Regions from separate parts of the Agarivorans sp. QJM3NY_25 genome, predicted to be linked through region 2. Evidence: predicted binding sites of a transcription regulator. Region 2 holds the regulator's gene; the other holds the start of a gene.
What was found. The regulator sigma-54, encoded in region 2, starts transcription at its own class of promoters, with help from an activator protein. The targets are predictions, from matches to a motif close to GTTGGCACGNNNNTNGNNT.
Positions count from the first base shown of each region.

Region 1: ACRRSW_RS16720 (formate/nitrite transporter family protein) is a predicted target of sigma-54. The motif match lies at 3,105-3,123, and genes of this name have one in related genera.

Region 1 is NZ_CP194041.2:3,639,397-3,647,653, reverse strand. It holds gene ACRRSW_RS16735 (DEAD/DEAH box helicase family protein) at 1-1,284, shown strand, start outside; gene ACRRSW_RS16730 (phosphoribosyltransferase) at 1,449-2,054, opposite strand; gene ACRRSW_RS16725 (phosphoribosyltransferase) at 2,145-2,717, shown strand; gene ACRRSW_RS16720 (formate/nitrite transporter family protein) at 3,255-4,115, shown strand; gene ACRRSW_RS16715 (protein kinase domain-containing protein) at 4,133-5,866, shown strand; gene cynS (cyanase) at 6,081-6,530, shown strand; gene ACRRSW_RS16705 (DUF5020 family protein) at 6,606-7,325, opposite strand.
Region 2 is NZ_CP194041.2:4,153,087-4,161,343, reverse strand. It holds gene pmbA (metalloprotease PmbA) at 1-1,306, shown strand, start outside; gene mgtE (magnesium transporter) at 1,484-2,845, opposite strand; gene ACRRSW_RS18955 (HPr family phosphocarrier protein) at 3,083-3,352, opposite strand; gene rapZ (RNase adapter RapZ) at 3,339-4,196, opposite strand; gene ptsN (PTS IIA-like nitrogen regulatory protein PtsN) at 4,223-4,666, opposite strand; gene hpf (ribosome hibernation promoting factor) at 4,675-4,962, opposite strand; gene ACRRSW_RS18935 (RNA polymerase factor sigma-54) at 4,989-6,494, opposite strand; gene lptB (LPS export ABC transporter ATP-binding protein) at 6,546-7,271, opposite strand; gene lptA (lipopolysaccharide transport periplasmic protein LptA) at 7,268-7,813, opposite strand; gene lptC (LPS export ABC transporter periplasmic protein LptC) at 7,776-8,257, opposite strand, start outside.

The sequences.
Region 1 (8,257 bases), 510 kb from region 2:
ACCGCCACTCCTTATCGCTTAGACAAGGGCTGGATTTACCAACAGCATTATCACGGCTATGTACGCAGCGAGCAGGCGCGCCCCTTTCACAAGTGTATCTATGAACTACCGCTGCGGCATTTGATAAACAAAGGTTACCTAACGCAACCCTTGTTGGTTGACGCTCCCGCGGCCCGCTATCAGTTCGACGAGTTGCCCAGCCAATACAGTGAAGCCCAGCTGGATCAATTTTTGTCTGGCTGTCCTCGAGTGACTCAAGCCATCTGCAAGCAATTACTCAAGCTGGCCGAATCGCGGCGCGGGGTGATGGTATTTGCTGCAACGGTTAATCACGCCAGGGAAATCGCTCACTATTTGCCCGACGAACAAACTGCGGTGGTGACGGCGGAAACGCCGCATCAGCAGCGCGATCAGTTGATCGAACAATTTAAACAGCAGCAACTTAAGTTCTTGGTGAATGTATCGGTGCTCACCACCGGCTTTGATGCGCCGCATGTCGATTTAATTGCGATTCTGCGGCGCACCGCCTCGGTAAGCCTGTATCAGCAAATTGCCGGGCGGGGCTTACGTTTATATCCGGATAAAAGCGATTGCCTAATCGTTGATTATGCGGGCAATAATTACGATCTCTACCAGCCGGAAATTGGCGAAACCAAGCCCAACCCGAATAGCACTTTGGTGCAGGTTGAGTGTCCGCAATGCCAGTTTGCTAATATTTTCTGGGGTCTCACCGACAAAGATGGCGACATCATCGAGCATTATGGAAGGCGCTGTCAGGGCTTAGTTGAGGATCCAAATTATCCCGAAAAATTAGTGCAATGTAACTATCGTTATAAGTACAAACAGTGTTCGCAATGCAATGCCGAAAACGACATCGCCGCGCGTCAGTGCCACGCCTGTGGTTTTCAGATGATTGACCCAGATAAGCAGCTCAAAGATGCGCTGCAACTAAAAGATCGTAAGGTCTTGCGTTGCAGCGGGATCTCGGCAAGTTGTGCTGGCGACAAGTTGCGCATTACCTATCATGATGAAGATGGCGCAGAGCTCAGCGAAAGCTTCAATTTTAGTTACGCTAAGGCCAAGCAGCAGTTTAATCAGCTATTTTGTCGTCGTGTCGATGGTGAAAAGCAGACGCTTGATAGCGCCAAACAAGCCGAACAAGCGATCCAGCACTTGGTGGCCCCCGATTTTGTGATCGCCAAACAACAAAAACACTATTGGCGAATTGAGCATCGCATCTTCGACTATCAAGGTCATTTTAGAAAAGCCAATCAGCAGTACTAGCGGCTGTCGCAGAGGACCTCGATGGCAATCCACGGCCGAGTGGGGCCGCTTTTAACACCGGAGCTTATGAATATCAGCACTAAGCGGTGAGTCTTAATAAAGATAAAGCGGCCGATGAGCCGCTTTTTTGTGTCTGGGAGTGGGGCTGAGGAGCAGTAGTTCGCTTATTTTGTTTGTTCGGTTTTGATTAGCGGGGCGACAAAGGGTTTGTGTTCGGCGATTTCTGCGGGGCTTAGTCCGGTGAGTTCGTAGGGAAATACCAGCCACTGCTCGGTTTGATGCAGACAAAAGTCGGGTTTTAGTTGGGTTTGGTTAAACTTAGGACGCTCCCAAAGGGTGGCAACTTTCACTTGCGTTGGCATGTTGCGTTTTAGTTTACTTTGCAGCCGATTAATCACCGCCACAACGTTATGACCACTGCTAAACACATCGTCGACAATAAGCAGACTATCATCAACATTGAGGTTTTCCAGGAGGTATTGAATACCGTGCACCCGAATCGAGTCTGGTTGCTCTAAGATTTGCTGATAATTGGCTTGGCCCTGATAAGAGGTACGTACCGAGATGTGATCGGTGACTAAACCAAGGGTTTGCAAACACTCTTGCACGTAAATCCCCACTGCGCTGCCGCCACGCCAAAGCCCGACAATAAAGCTTGGACGGAATCCGCTTTCAAATATTTTAACGCCGAGTCGGAAAGAGTCTTGGATCAGCGTATCTTCATCTAAATAATGTTTTTGCAGCTGGTCTGTGGGCTGGTTCAATGGCATCTTAGTATCCTTGAATAAGCGGGCTGATTAATGCTAGTTTTATACTACAACTTTGACCCTGAGGTCAGCTTTTTAATAGGATACATGGAAATGAGTGAAAAACTCTATATTAGCGGCCAAGATCTTTTAGAAGACTCATTCCGTTTGGCTGAGCAAGTGCTGAGCAGTGGCTTTCGTCCCAGCTTTATTATTGCGGTATGGCGCGGCGGGGCACCGATTGGTATTGCGGTACAGGAGTTTTTGGCTTATCACGGTATCACTAGCGACAATATTGCCATCCGCACCGCTTCTTATGCTGCGGCGATTGATAATCAGGCCAAAGAGGTCAAGGTGTTTGGCCTAAACTATCTGGTGAAACATGTGCAGCAGCATGACCGCTTATTGATTGTTGATGATGTGTTTGATACCGGACGTTCCATCGATGCAATTATCAGCGAATTAACGCGTTTGGCGCGGCTGAACACGCCCAGCGATATTCGCGTGGCCGTGCCTTATTTTAAACCGGAACGCAATAAAACCGAGCGGGTGCCCGATTACTTCTTACATGAAACCAGCCAGTGGTTGAAGTATCCGCATTCCTTGGAAGGCTTAAGTCCGGATGAGATCGCAGAGTATCGTCCCGAGCTTTATCAAATTATCAAAGCCCACCTCCCCAAAGCTTAACTGCTGTTTAGCTCTCAGGTATTTGCTTTCCTGACCAAGCAGATACCTGATAGTGATGAAACTGCTTTTATTTCGTCTCGAAGCTATCTTCAAAATCGGTGTTCCTTGCGCATCCCTGCAGATGGATGTTGCTGAGGACTGCCGTAACACTTCCGCAATACTAAGAGGTCTTTAAACCGCAGTTCTGCCTTGAACGAGCCTGTTGGTGAGAAAGGTACACGCCGCACTGAAAACTACCTATAAAGTAGTATTTTTCATTAAATTGAATAACTTAGGCTATATATTGGTGCGTTTTATCTTGGCTGTTGCTGGTGATTCCTGGACTTAAACGTTGCTCGATAGCTTACTGTTACTGATTTGTTATCAATTTGCTGGAGATTGGTTCTGCTTGGCTCAGCAATTGCTATAGAGATTATGTTGCGCAAGCAAAGATCGCATCAACCCGTTGCAGTGATCCTTGATACTGCTTTGTAAAGGTGGGTCGTTGGTCTTATGAGCCATCAGAAATTTTATTCAATTAGTCATAAAGGGAAAGTTATGTCTTATTTAATTCCTTCAGAATTTGTTAGCAAAATGGTCGACGCGGGTGAATCTAAAGTATTTATGTCCACTCGCGATACTGTGATTCGTGCATTTATGGCGGGGGCTATTTTAGCGCTGGCTGCTATTTTTGCGATTACCATCGCGGTGAATACCGGACACTTCTTACTGGGGGCCATTTTGTTCCCCGTGGGTTTTTGTATGCTCTACCTCATGGGCTTTGATTTGCTCACCGGGGTGTTTGTACTGGTACCGCTGGCCTTGCTCGACAAACGCCCCGGGGTTGATGTGCAGGGTTTACTCCGCAACTGGGGTTTAGTGTTTTTGGGTAATTTTGGCGGCGCGTTGAGCGTGGCGGTGATGATGGCCTTTATTTTTACTTACGGCTTTAATGTTGAAGCTGGTGCGGTGGGGGCAAAGGCGGCCAGCATTGGTGAAGCACGTACCCTGGGGTATGCAGAGCATGGGGTTGCGGGCTGGTTTACTATTTTTGTACGCGGCATGCTATGTAACTGGATGGTCTCAATGGGGGTTGTTGGCGCGATGATCTCTACCTCGGTGAGCGGGAAGGTGATAGCAATGTGGATGCCTATCTTTTTATTCTTCTATATGGGCTTTGAGCACTCGGTGGTGAACATGTTTTTATTCCCCTTTGGCTTAATTATGGGGGGAGACTTCTCGATCATGGACTATTTCCTTTGGAATGAAATTCCAACGGCGTTGGGTAACCTGGTCGGCGGCTTGGCCTTTACCGGCTTAACCCTGTATACCACCCACGTGAGAACCGCACCTAAACGCCAGCTGGCGAAGGCACCTCGTGTCACCGCGGAAAAAGCCAGCGCTTCAGTGAATGCTTAAGCAAGGTTGACGCGACGATGACCAGCGTATTGCAAGTGAGCATTGGCAGCTATTCTGATAAGGGGCGCAAGCCGCTGAATCAGGACTGCCATGGCAGCTTGATCCCGCGCGACTCGTTGCTTGCCTCCAAAGGCGTGGCGGTGGTGATGGCCGATGGGATCAGCTCCAGCCTGCTTAGTCATATTGCCAGCGAGACCACGGTGAATAGTTTTTTAGATGACTATTATTGCACCTCAGAACTCTGGTCGGTTCAACATTCGGTAGAGCGGGTACTCGCTGCCAGCAACGCCTGGTTGTTTAGTCAAACGCAACACAGCCCTTACCGTTACGACAAAGACAAGGGCTACGTATGCACTTGCAGTGCCTTGGTTGTGAAAGGTGATGTTGCCCATGTGTTTCATGTGGGGGATACCCGGGTATATCGTTTGAATCAGCATGGCTTGGAACAGCTCACCCACGACCATCGCTTGTGGGTTTCTGAGCAGCAGAGTCACTTAAGTCGTGCCCTGGGCATTGAGGCTCACTGCCCGTTCGACTACCAGTCGCTGCGGGTACAGGCCGCTGACGTGTTTATTCTGGCCACCGATGGTGTCTATGAATTTATTACCGCCGCGGTGCTTGAACAGGCGCTTACCCAGCATGCAACCGACTTACAGGCCGCCGCAACACAGATTGTCGAGCAGGCCTATCAAGCGGGGAGTGATGACAACCTGAGCCTGCAAATTGTTCGGGTTGAACAGCTGCCAAAGCCCTTGGCGCATCCCTTACTGGAAACCCTGGGTTCACGCCCTTTTCCACCCGACTTAAGTGCTGGCTGCTCATTTGACGGATATCGTATTGTTCGTCAATTACACGCGAGTCCCCGCAGCCATGTGTATTTGGCCATAGATGAGCAAACGCTCAGCCAAGTTATCTTAAAAACGCCGTCGATTGAGATGCGTGCCGACCCCGCTTATTTGGAGCGTTTTGTGAGCGAAGAATGGATCGCTCGCCGGATCAACAGTGCCTATGTTGTGAAGGCGGCGTCGCAAACGCGTCCGCGCCAATATTTTTATAGTGTATTTGAATACATCGAAGGACAAAGCTTAGCGCAATGGATCACCGATCATCCCAAGGCCGAGCTCGGCACGGTAAGGGGCATGGTGGAGCAAATTGCCAGGGGTTTACGCGCCTTTCATCGTATGGATATGTTGCATCAGGATCTAAAGCCCGACAACATCATGATTGATGCCACCGGTACCTTAAAGATCATTGATTTTGGCTCGGTGTGGGCGGCGGGTTTAGCCGAAACGAGCAGTGAGGGGGAATCCTCCTGTTTGCTTGGGACCGCATTATACGCTGCGCCGGAGTATTTTTTAGGTGAGCCGGGGAGCATCCGTTCCGAGCAGTTTTCTCTGGCGGTGATTGCCTACCATATGTTGTCGGGGCGTTACCCCTACGCAGCCAAGGTGGCGAGAGCGAAAAGCTCTGCCGCGCAGCAGCGTTTGCATTACCAATCGGTGTTAGACAAAGACCGCGAGATCCCCGCATGGATCGACGATGCCCTAGCCAAGGCCCTGCAGCTGAATCCAGATAAACGTTACTCAGAAATTAGCGAATTTCTGGCCGATCTACGCCGGCCAAACCGCCAGTTTTTAAACCAGAGCCGAGCGCCGCTGGCCGAGCGTAATCCGCTGGCGCTATGGCAGGGGATCGCCGCAATGTTGGCGATGCTGGTAATTTTTTTACTCACGCAACTGGACACTAGTTAAAGCCCTCGGCTTGTTTTGCCGGGGGGAGGGCGCGTTTGGCTGTGATTTCAGCAAGGCGGCAGCCCATGTTGCTGGTTCGGGAGCAAATACCAGCTAAAGGGGGATTTGTCTCGTTCAGGCGCAAATAAGGGGCTGGATCCAAAAACGTCTGGTTTGTCCACCCGTGAGTCCGCCTTAAATCGACCCTTATCATTTAATCAGAAAGGATGCTGCAATGATTACCAATAGAGAACAAGTAAGCCAACTTATTATGGCGGCGAAAGTTGCCAAGGGACTCAAGTGGGCCGAGCTGGCACAGGCCATTGGCTTGTCTAAGGAGTGGACCACCGCCGCCTGTCTGGGGCAAATGACCTTAAATAAACGTCAGGCCGAGCTTATCGGTGAGCGCTGTGACTTGCCCGACGAAGCGGTGGCCTGGTTGCAAATTGCCCCCTATAAAGGCTCGTTGCCAACGGCGATCCCCAGCGATCCACTGATTTACCGCTGGTATGAAGTGGTGAACGTGTATGGAACGACCATTAAGGAGCTGATCCATGAAGAATTTGGTGATGGCATCATGAGTGCTATCGATTTTTCAATGGATATCAGTAGGGAGTCAGATGAGAAGGGGGATCGGGTAAAAGTGATCCTGTCGGGAAAATTCTTACCCTATAAATCTTACTAAAATATGCGTGAGCGTTGCCAGGCAGGGATTTAGTTGAAGTAAGGGTGAGCAAACACTCACCCTCTTTCCAGCCGACTAGAAGTGCCATTTCACCAATAGGGAAGCCACTCGTTCGTCAACATCGGTTCCGTATTTATTGTTCCAATAAGCATATTCGATACCGACATAAAGTGGTGAGCTGAAGCCTAAGTTCTTGCCTGCATTCCATTTAATTTGGGGGGTTAAGTTCATTTCTGACTTGTTGGTTTCGCTGGCCGAAGACCAATCCATAAAACCATCAATCAGGAAGTCTTGTGAACCAATACTAAATGGTGCCCCCCAAGTGATGGTGAGCTGTTCATCGTTGGCGCTGATGTCGTTGTTCACCTGATAAACATTCACATTAAAGTATTGGAAACCAGGCACGGCGATATCCACTCCCACACCATATAAATAGTTATTAAAGCCGTCGCCCATTTCCCAGGTGCTGGCGAAGAGTACATCTTTAATTGGTCCGAGCGAAAATGTGCTGTCGGTGAGTTTGTTGAAACTTAGGCGAGGGGAGAGCTCACCGTAAAAGCTGGCATCGCCGTCCTTTGGCATGCTTCTGTCAACGAAGAAGAAATTATCTCCCCAACTATGGCCACTGGCATGCTCAACCGTCATCACCTGCATTTTACCGTTGGGGGTAAACTCATATTCAGTACCATACAGGTAACTCAAACTAAAGGTACTCCATTGCATTTCTGCTGAGGCCTGAGTCGCTGAGAATAATCCAGACAAGGCAATGCTTGCCAAGGCTATTTGTTTTTTCATTGTGTATTCCTTTACTTAAATAACGAACCAAAATTAAAACTGACTGTGTGGTCAAGTCTGTAGAGTTAGCAATAAATTGGCCAAGTGGTCAGGTTATTACAGGGAGAAACTGAGATGTCTTTAACTTTTTCTTTAACATTAAGCGTTTGCGTGAAACAAAAAATTAAAGTTAGGCTAGGTTTTGTTGAATTTAGTGATATAAATTTGCACGAAAACTATGCGTAGATCACATTTTCTCCCCAATTTAAGGCGCTCTCTGTGCTGCGAATTGGTCGCTAAAAATGTACTTCTGAGTCGATAAATGATGTTGAATGGGCGCGTTGTGAGCCTCGAAAATCTTCTCCTGCGGTGCTTTTTAGGGGAATTTAGGCGCATTTAAATAAACTTTTTAAATGTATTTAATCAACAAGCTATTGAAAAATAATTTGTTGACCTCATCTTCAAAAATCGGGTAGCTTGTTCTTCGGGTTGGTTTTTCTTTGGTGGTTAGCGCTTATTGCTTGGCGACTGGAGAGAGATAAATGGACTTCAAGTTTGCAAATATTATTGATGTTTCAGACTTAAACGATCAAGCGAAGCCGTGCATGCGATGAGTTTGCTGGCGATGCCTGAATCGATAATCTAAGATCGCCCAAGGCGATGCTTTGGTTCATCAGCTGGGACTGGTTAGTCTCATCTTGGACCTGATTATCGAGTTAGTCATTGTTTGCCGATGAGTGCTGTGCAGTCGTGTTCAGCGAATCCCTTGGGTAGTTGCGTTCTGCTCATTGGCGATAAGGAAGGAGTAAACGAAGGAAGTTAAAGCAGCAGTATCATCAAGCTGACAATTGTTTGGTTTTTCCAACACACTTTGTCTTTAGCGGATGATGCCGAAATGGAAGTCATTGTTGCAGCATGAAAATGGTGTTTTGTAAGACCCCCTATGCGCATAA
Region 2 (8,257 bases):
CAGTCAATTAAAACAAGCTGTTGAGTTTGCGATTAAGCAAGCAAAACAACTTGGCGCGGATGAAGCCGAAGTGTCGATTTCGAAACAAACGGGAATTTGTGTTGCGACTCGTGATCAACAAGTGGAAACCCTTGAGTTTAATCATGACGGTGCGCTGGGGATTGCGGTGTATTCGGCGAATTGTAAGGGCAGTGCCTCAACCTCAGATCTGAGTCCAGAAGCTATCACCAATGCGGTGAAAGCGGCTTATGATATCTCTCAATATACATCGGCGGATAAAGCGGCAGGGATTGCAGATAAAGCATTACTAGCAACAGATATTGCGGATCTAGAATTATTTCATCCTCACCCATTGGAGCCTGAAAAATTTATTGAATTAGCCAAGCAATGTGAAGGCTTAGCTTTGAGCAATTCGCAGATTAAGGCCAGTGACGGGGCGAATGTGAATAGTCACTACGGGGTGAAGGTTTATGGAAACAGCCATGGTTTTGTTGAAGGCTATCCAACCAGCCGCCATAGCATTAGTTGCATGTTGATCGCCGGTGATAAAGAGATGCAGCGTGATTACGCCTATAGCGTGGCGCGTGATTTTGCCGATTTAGACAGTATTCAACAACTGGCCGACAAGGCGATTAGTAAAACCTTAGGTCGCCTCGGTAGTCGTAAAATAGCGACTTGTGAGGTGCCGGTGGTGTTTGACCAAGAGGTCGCGAGTGGCTTATTTGGCCACCTCGTGGGGGCGATTAGTGGTGGTAATTTGTATCGCCGTTCGTCTTTTTTACTCGATAGTTTGGGCAGTCAGCTGTTCCCTAGTTGGTTGTCGATCTACGAGGACCCTTTTATTAAAAAAGGCTTATCAAGTACTCCTTTTGATAGCGAAGGCGTGGCCCCGAAAGCGACCCATATTATTGCTGATGGGCGTTTAGAGAGCTATTTGTTAACCAGCTACTCGGCACGTAAACTGGGCATGCAAAGTACCGGTCATGCTGGTGGGATCCATAATTGGTTAGTGCAGCACAGTGGGATCAATCGGGCTGATTTGCTGAAGCAAATGGGAACCGGTTTATTGGTGACAGAGCTGATGGGCCAAGGCGTTAATTTGGTCACCGGTGATTATTCTCGAGGCGCGGCTGGTTATTGGGTTGAAAATGGTGAAATTGCTTTTCCGGTACATGAGATTACGGTAGCCAGTACCTTGCCAGAGATGTTTGCCAATATAGTTGCCATTGCGGATGACTTCGATAAAGAAAGCTCAATTCAAACCGGTTCAATATTGATTTCTTCGATGAAGATTGCGGGTAGCTAGTACTTGTTACTCTTTCAGCGTCTATTTCTGTTTAAGATAAGCATTTTAACAGCGGCCTGTGGTATGCCGCTTTGTTTTCTCCGAAAATACAGCTCAAGCTTGCTTCAAAGATAAATTTTTCGTCAGCGCTTAGGCAGATTGATATTTAGTAGGAGCTGCGATTTAGATACTCCTGCCTTAAGCTAATACTAAGGTGGCCATACCTAAAAAGGAGAACAAGCCCATCACATCGGTGATGGTGGTTAAGGCCATTCCCCCCGCTAAAGCGGGGTCGATATTAAATTTTTTCATTAATAAGGGAATACTAACCCCGGCTAATCCGGCTAAGGACATATTAATGAACATCGCCCCAGCGATGATAATGCCTAAAGTCCAGTCACCTTTCCATAGGGTGATCACTACCGAAATAACACTCGCCCAAATTAAGCCATTTAACATACCGATTGCGGCTTCCTTACCGATCAACCAGCGAGAGTTGCCCTCGCCAATGTGGCCCACCGCAAGCCCCCGGATCACGAGCGCTAAAGTTTGATTACCAGCGATGCCACCCATACTAGGAACAATAGTCATTAAGATCGCTAGCGTTGCCAATTGTTCAATCGTTGATTCAAACATATTGCTAATCGACGCTGCAATTAAAGCCGTACAAAGATTAACCGCTAGCCAGACGGTGCGCCGTTGAGTACTTTTTAAGACCGGGGCGAAGGTATCCTCGTCATCGTCCATCCCCGCCATCCCCATCATCGAGTGTTCCGCATGCTCACGAATAATATCCACCACATCATCGATGGTAATTCGGCCTAACAAGCGCCCTTGTTCATCAACTACTGGGGCAGATATCCAGTCGTGGCGTTCAAACAGGGAAGCCACGTCATCTTCATCCATGGCGACCGGTATGGTTTCGGCATTACTATCCATTACCTCTCTGACGTTGACGCTTGGATTAACGGTGAGCAAGGTTGATAGTGGGATATCGCCGAGTAGTAAATCATTCTCATCGACAACATAAAGTGCATCCGTTGCCTCAGGAAGTTCGCCCCTAAGCCGCAAATAGCGCAATACAACATCAATACTGACATCTGCCCGCAGGGTGATGGTGTCGGTATTCATGATACTGCCAGCGGTGTCTTCTGGATAAGCGAGCGCAGCTTCGACTCGATGGCGGTCTTGGCCATCCATTTGCGACAACACCTCTTGATAGACACTATCGGGTAGGCTGCGAAGCACGTAGGCGATATCATCGGTGTCCATTCCCTCGGTCGCTGCAGCAAGGGTTTCGGGGGCCATTAATTGGAGTACCCCTTCCATCACATCTTCGTTTAATTCTTCGAGGATCTCACCGTGCTTTTCCGGATCGGTGAGTTGCCATAATACTTTTCGACCTGCGGGAGGGCTAGATTCTAATAGTAGAGCGACATCACAAGGCGGCATCTGATGAAGCATTCGCCTAACATGCACAAACATACCACTATCGAGCGCTTGGTTTAGCTCCTGTAGGCGTTTGTGTTGATTAGGATTTAACTCCATCTCTTCAGGCATAAGCGGTCCTTATAGTCGTGTAAAGATTAAACCACGCTTTTAGAGCGGGTGAACCTGTCGCGGATGGTACAAAGGTTTTCAGCGGAACCCTTTGGGTAACATGTGTCACAGTTTACGGCTTGAGTACCTGCATCAGTGCTGTTTCTACGCGATAGGCTCTGCCTTGTCCGCTACGATATAAATATTCACTAAAAATGCAACAGGACTTAGTGTAGCAGTTGCATCAATAAATTCGCGTTATTCCTCGTCGAAGTTTGCTTCAACGAGTTGTTGTATGGCATCGAGAGCAGCCTCTGCATCGTTACCTTCAGAGATTATCGTGAGGGTATTGCCTTGAGCGCTTGCCAACACCAGCAATCCCATCACGCTGGCAGCCGAAGCGGTTTTTTTCCCGTCAATAATACTTACTTCAGCTTCAAATTCTTGTACCAATTCGACCAGTTTGGTGGCTGGGCGAGCGTGTAAGCCCAGTTTGTTTTTTACGACGACTTGTCTAGTGAGTTTCAAGTTTATGTTCCAAAGTTCGATGGCGCCGCTGCACCTTACGTTTTTGACTAAAGTGTTCAGCCAGTTGTTCGGCGACATAAACACTACGATGTTGTCCGCCAGTACAACCAATTGCGATGGTCAGATAGGCGCGATTATTGGCTTCTAAATGCGGCAGCCAAGATCCTAATAAATCAGCGATTTGCTGGATGTACTGCTCTACAAGAGGCTGCTTGGCTAAATAATCTTTAACCGCTTGATCGAGACCGCATAAAGGTCGTAGTTCTTCTTGCCAGTGCGGGTTCGGTAAAAAGCGAGCATCAAATAGGTAATCGGCATCATTGGGTACGCCATTTTTAAAGCCAAAGGACTCAAACACCATAATTAATTGCTGCTGTTGTTCTCCGGTCACTCGCGATCGAATGAGCTGACTCAATTCATGTACGGATAAACGCGAGGTATCTATTCTTAGGTCAGCATTGCGAGAAATGGGGGCGAGCAGGGCGGTTTCAGATTCTATGGCCTTGGCTAGAGACATGTCGTTTTGACTCAGTGGATGAACCCGCCGAGTTTCACTGTAGCGGCGGATCAGCGCATCATCTTTCGCGTCGAGAAAAATACTTAATAGGTTAAGCTCAGAGCCTTCATCGCGAATTAGTTGACCGATGGGTGAGGGTTCATCAGGTAAATTTCGCACATCAATGCTAATGGCGACTTTGGTGTACTGTCTTTTTAGGTGTTCAATTAAAGGACGCCATAATACGACTGGTAAATTGTCGACACAGTAATAACCTAAATCTTCTAATACTCGTAGTGCGACCGTTTTACCTGAACCGGAGCGCCCGCTAACGATAATCAGTTCCATGATAACCCCTAATAACGATTAGAGTCTTAGGCTATCATGATCGTGTATAATTCGTCATCACTTTGTGCTGTACGAAGTTGTTTGCATATTTGCTTATCGTTAAGTTTTTCAGCAACTTGAGCGAGAGTATTTAGATGTTGTTGACATTGGTCTTCGGGAACCAGTAAGGCAAATATTAAATCAACGGCTTGATTGTCAATGGCGTCAAAGGAAATCGCCGGAGTACAGCGTAATAATACTGCGGTCGCATGGTATTGATTGCCTATTCTACCGTGAGGGATCGCGATGCCTTGGCCAATGCCAGTACTGCCCATGCGTTCACGATTTAATAAACTTTCAAATATACTTTTAGATGTGGTGTCGAGTTGCTTCGCAACTAGTTCACTGATCAATTCCAATGCTCGTTTTTTTGACGAACATTGGACTGCACTTTGGGTGCAGTCCAAGCTTAGTACTTTATCTATTTGCATTACTATGACTAATGTTTGGTGAGTTTTTCTTTATGCTTAATGACTTGGCGATCGAGCTTATCGATGAGGCTATCGATGGCCGCGTACATATCAGCGTGTTCTGAAGTGGCGAATAATTCACCACCATTTAGGTGTATAGTGGCTTCGGCAATCTGATTCAGTTTTTCGACATTGAGAATAACATGGACATTATTAATTTGGTCGAATCGTCGTTGTAGCTTAGTAAACTTAGTGTGGACATATTCTCTCAAAGACTCAGTGATTTCTACGTGGTGTCCAGTAAGGTTAATTTGCATAGATGTCGTCCCCTTTATAGTGGCCTTTAAATAAGGCTCTTACGTTGGTTAGAAGGTGGAATAGCCAATGACTCACGATATTTAGCTATCGTACGCCTAGCCACCTTGATGCCTTGATCTGCCAAAATATCAGCGATTTTACTATCGCTGAGTGGTTTACTGGTATTCTCGGCAGCAACCAGTTTCTTAATTAATGCACGAATGGCTGTTGAGGAGCATTCTCCTCCACCATCGGTAGCCACATGGCTAGAGAAAAAGTATTTGAGTTCGAAGATCCCGCGAGGGGTATGCATGAATTTTTGAGTCGTGACCCTAGAGATCGTGGATTCATGCATTTCAACCGCTTCGGCAACATCATTCAATACCATCGGTTTCATGGCTTCTTCACCATATTCAAAGAAAGCTTGTTGGTGATGCACGATGCAATTAGAGACTTTCAGTAGGGTTTCGTTACGGCTTTCAATACTCTTGATGAACCATTTTGCTTCTTGCAGATGGCTGCGAATAAACTGGGTATCGTTGGCGTTGGTCGAGGTTTTAGTCATCGATGCATAATGTGAATTGATGCGTAGTTTTGGCATCGCGTCAGGATTGAGTTCAACCACCCAGCGACCTTGACGTTTAATCACCGAGACATCGGGAATTACGTATTGGGCTTGATTTGGTTCGACGGCATTACCAGGTCTTGGCTCTAAGGTGTGAATCAGCCGCATCACTTCGCGTAGCTGCTCCTCTTTTAACTTGGTTTTACGGGCCAATAAACGAAAATCTCGATTTGCTAATACGTCAATATGATTCGATACGATGTCTTTCGCTTCATTCAGCCAAGGTGTTTGTTCGCTGAAACGACTTAATTGGATGAGTAAGCATTCCTGTAGAGAGCGGGCAGCAATACCAACTGGATCGAAGTGCTGAATACGTTTAAGTACTGCTTCAATTTCATCTAACTCGACATCTAAATCATTATTTTCAATCGAACGTAGTCCCTCAAGTAATTGCTCACAATCTTGGGTCAGGTAACCTGATTGGTCGACTGCGTCGATGATGGCGAGGGCGATAGCTTGGTCTATTTCACTAAAAGGCGTGAGGCGCATTTGCCAGAGCAAGTGATCTTGTAAGGAGTCAACGGTTTCACCTTGAAACAACATGTCGTTGTCATCACTGCTGCTACCGGATGAAGAGCTGGCAGGAGCCGAGCTCGCGCTGTAAATGTCATCCCAAGTTGAGTCAACCGGAAGATCGTCTGCGACGGTATCTTGACTAATCGCATCGCCAGTTTCCATCTGGCTGCTATCGATCTCCGTTTGGCTATTGTTTGCATCACTATTTTGCTCGCTGGCTGATTTAAATTCAGCCGAGTCTGCGTCATTTGCTTGCGCTTCATCTGCTTCTAGCAGAGGATTACTCTCCAAAGCTTCTTGGATTTCCTGCTGCAGATCCAGCGTCGAAAGCTGGAGTAAGCGTATGGCCTGTTGTAACTGGGGGGTCATGGTTAATTGCTGACCAAGACGCAACTGCAAAGATGCTTTCATTAATTACCGCTGTTCCTTCTTTTTATTATCGCGTTTGAGGACATACTTTAACTATAGCTTGAATTGTTCACCGAGATAAACTCGTTTCACATGCTCATTTTTAAGTATCTCCTCAGGTTTTCCTGAGGCTATCAGTTCGCCTTGGCTAACGATATAGGCGTGCTCACAAACATCTAGTGTTTCTCTTACATTGTGGTCGGTGATCAATACACCCAGACCGCGATCACGAAGATGTTCAATGATTTTTTTTATATCGATAACAGAAATAGGATCCACGCCTGCGAAGGGTTCGTCAAGCAAAATAAACTTAGGTGCGGCAGCTAGAGCGCGGGCAATTTCTACTCGGCGACGTTCACCGCCCGACAGACTCATGCCTAAATTCTTGCGAATATGACCAATATGAAACTCTTCAAGTAAGTCATCGAGCGCGCCCATTTGTTGTTGTTTATCGAGGTCTTTACGTGTTTCTAAGACCGCTAAAATATTCTTTTCTACCGAGAGGCGACGAAAGATAGATGCTTCTTGCGGTAGGTAACCTATGCCTTTGCGAGCCCGGGTATGCATGGCGGTACTTGACAGATCTTCGTTGTCAATTAGGATCCGCCCTTGGTCCCTTGGGACTAAACCAACCACCATATAAAAAGTGGTGGTTTTTCCAGCGCCATTGGGCCCTAATAAACCGACAATTTTTCCAGTTTCAACATTGAGACTCACGTTTTTAACGACCTTGCGCCCCTTGTAACTTTTGGCAAGGTTTTCTGCAATTAAGGTACTCATGGTTGAGGCGTGGCCTTGGGGGCAACTTTGTTGAGTTGTTGGGGTAAGAAAATGGTGGTCACCCGACTGTTTTGGTCGCCCTGAGCAACCATTTCTTGTTTGTTAATGCTGTATTTAATCATTTGACCTTTGACTAAGCTTTCTTCTTGCTTCAGCAGTGCATTGTTAGTAAGCGTAAGCGTTTGAGTCTTCAAATCGTAACGCACTTCGTTCGCCTCTGCTTCAATGGGCTTACCATTATCTAAGAGCTGATAGAAGGTGGCTGGTTTGCCTTTTGCTATCATCACTTCGCTGCCTTTTTGCTCACTTCCGATAACGCTCAGTTCTTCGGCGCGCATTTTTATCGAGCCTTGAGTCACGACGACATTATTATAAAAAGTGACGCGATTTTCTTTGATATTAACCTGTTGACGGTCGGCATCGACGACAATTTGTTTATTGAAGTCGTCTTCAAGCGCTTGAGCCCCCCAACTGATGAGTAACAGGCTTGCTAAAAAGGCTAATTTATTCTTGTGGATTGTGGTAAACCGCTTCGATATCATTTAATAAAGTCACTATTTCATTGGCTAAATCACCGTTCATTCCGCGTCCATATAATTCGTAGGATGGGCCATAAACGGTAACGAGTTTATCACTATGCATGGTTTCGTTTTGCAGGTCGATTTCCAAGCTGTCTGTAATTAAGTCACGAACGTATTTGCTGCGACTCAAGTTTTTAATTACTACATTGTCATTTAACATGACCGTGTGTTGCTGCTGTACTGTAGCTTGATCGGCCACGATTTGCCATACAGGTTGTTTGGGATCGGGATATACCAAGATTTTTGGTTGGCTGAAAGTGGTGTGCTTGAGTTGCTCAAAATACGCCATCTGTTCGGCATAAATACGATAGCGGGGCCTTCCCTGTTCGCCAAAACTAACACTGTATAGCTGTTCGGCAATAAAATTGGGTTTATTGATTTCGCGAGTTTCGGTCAGTTGTTGGG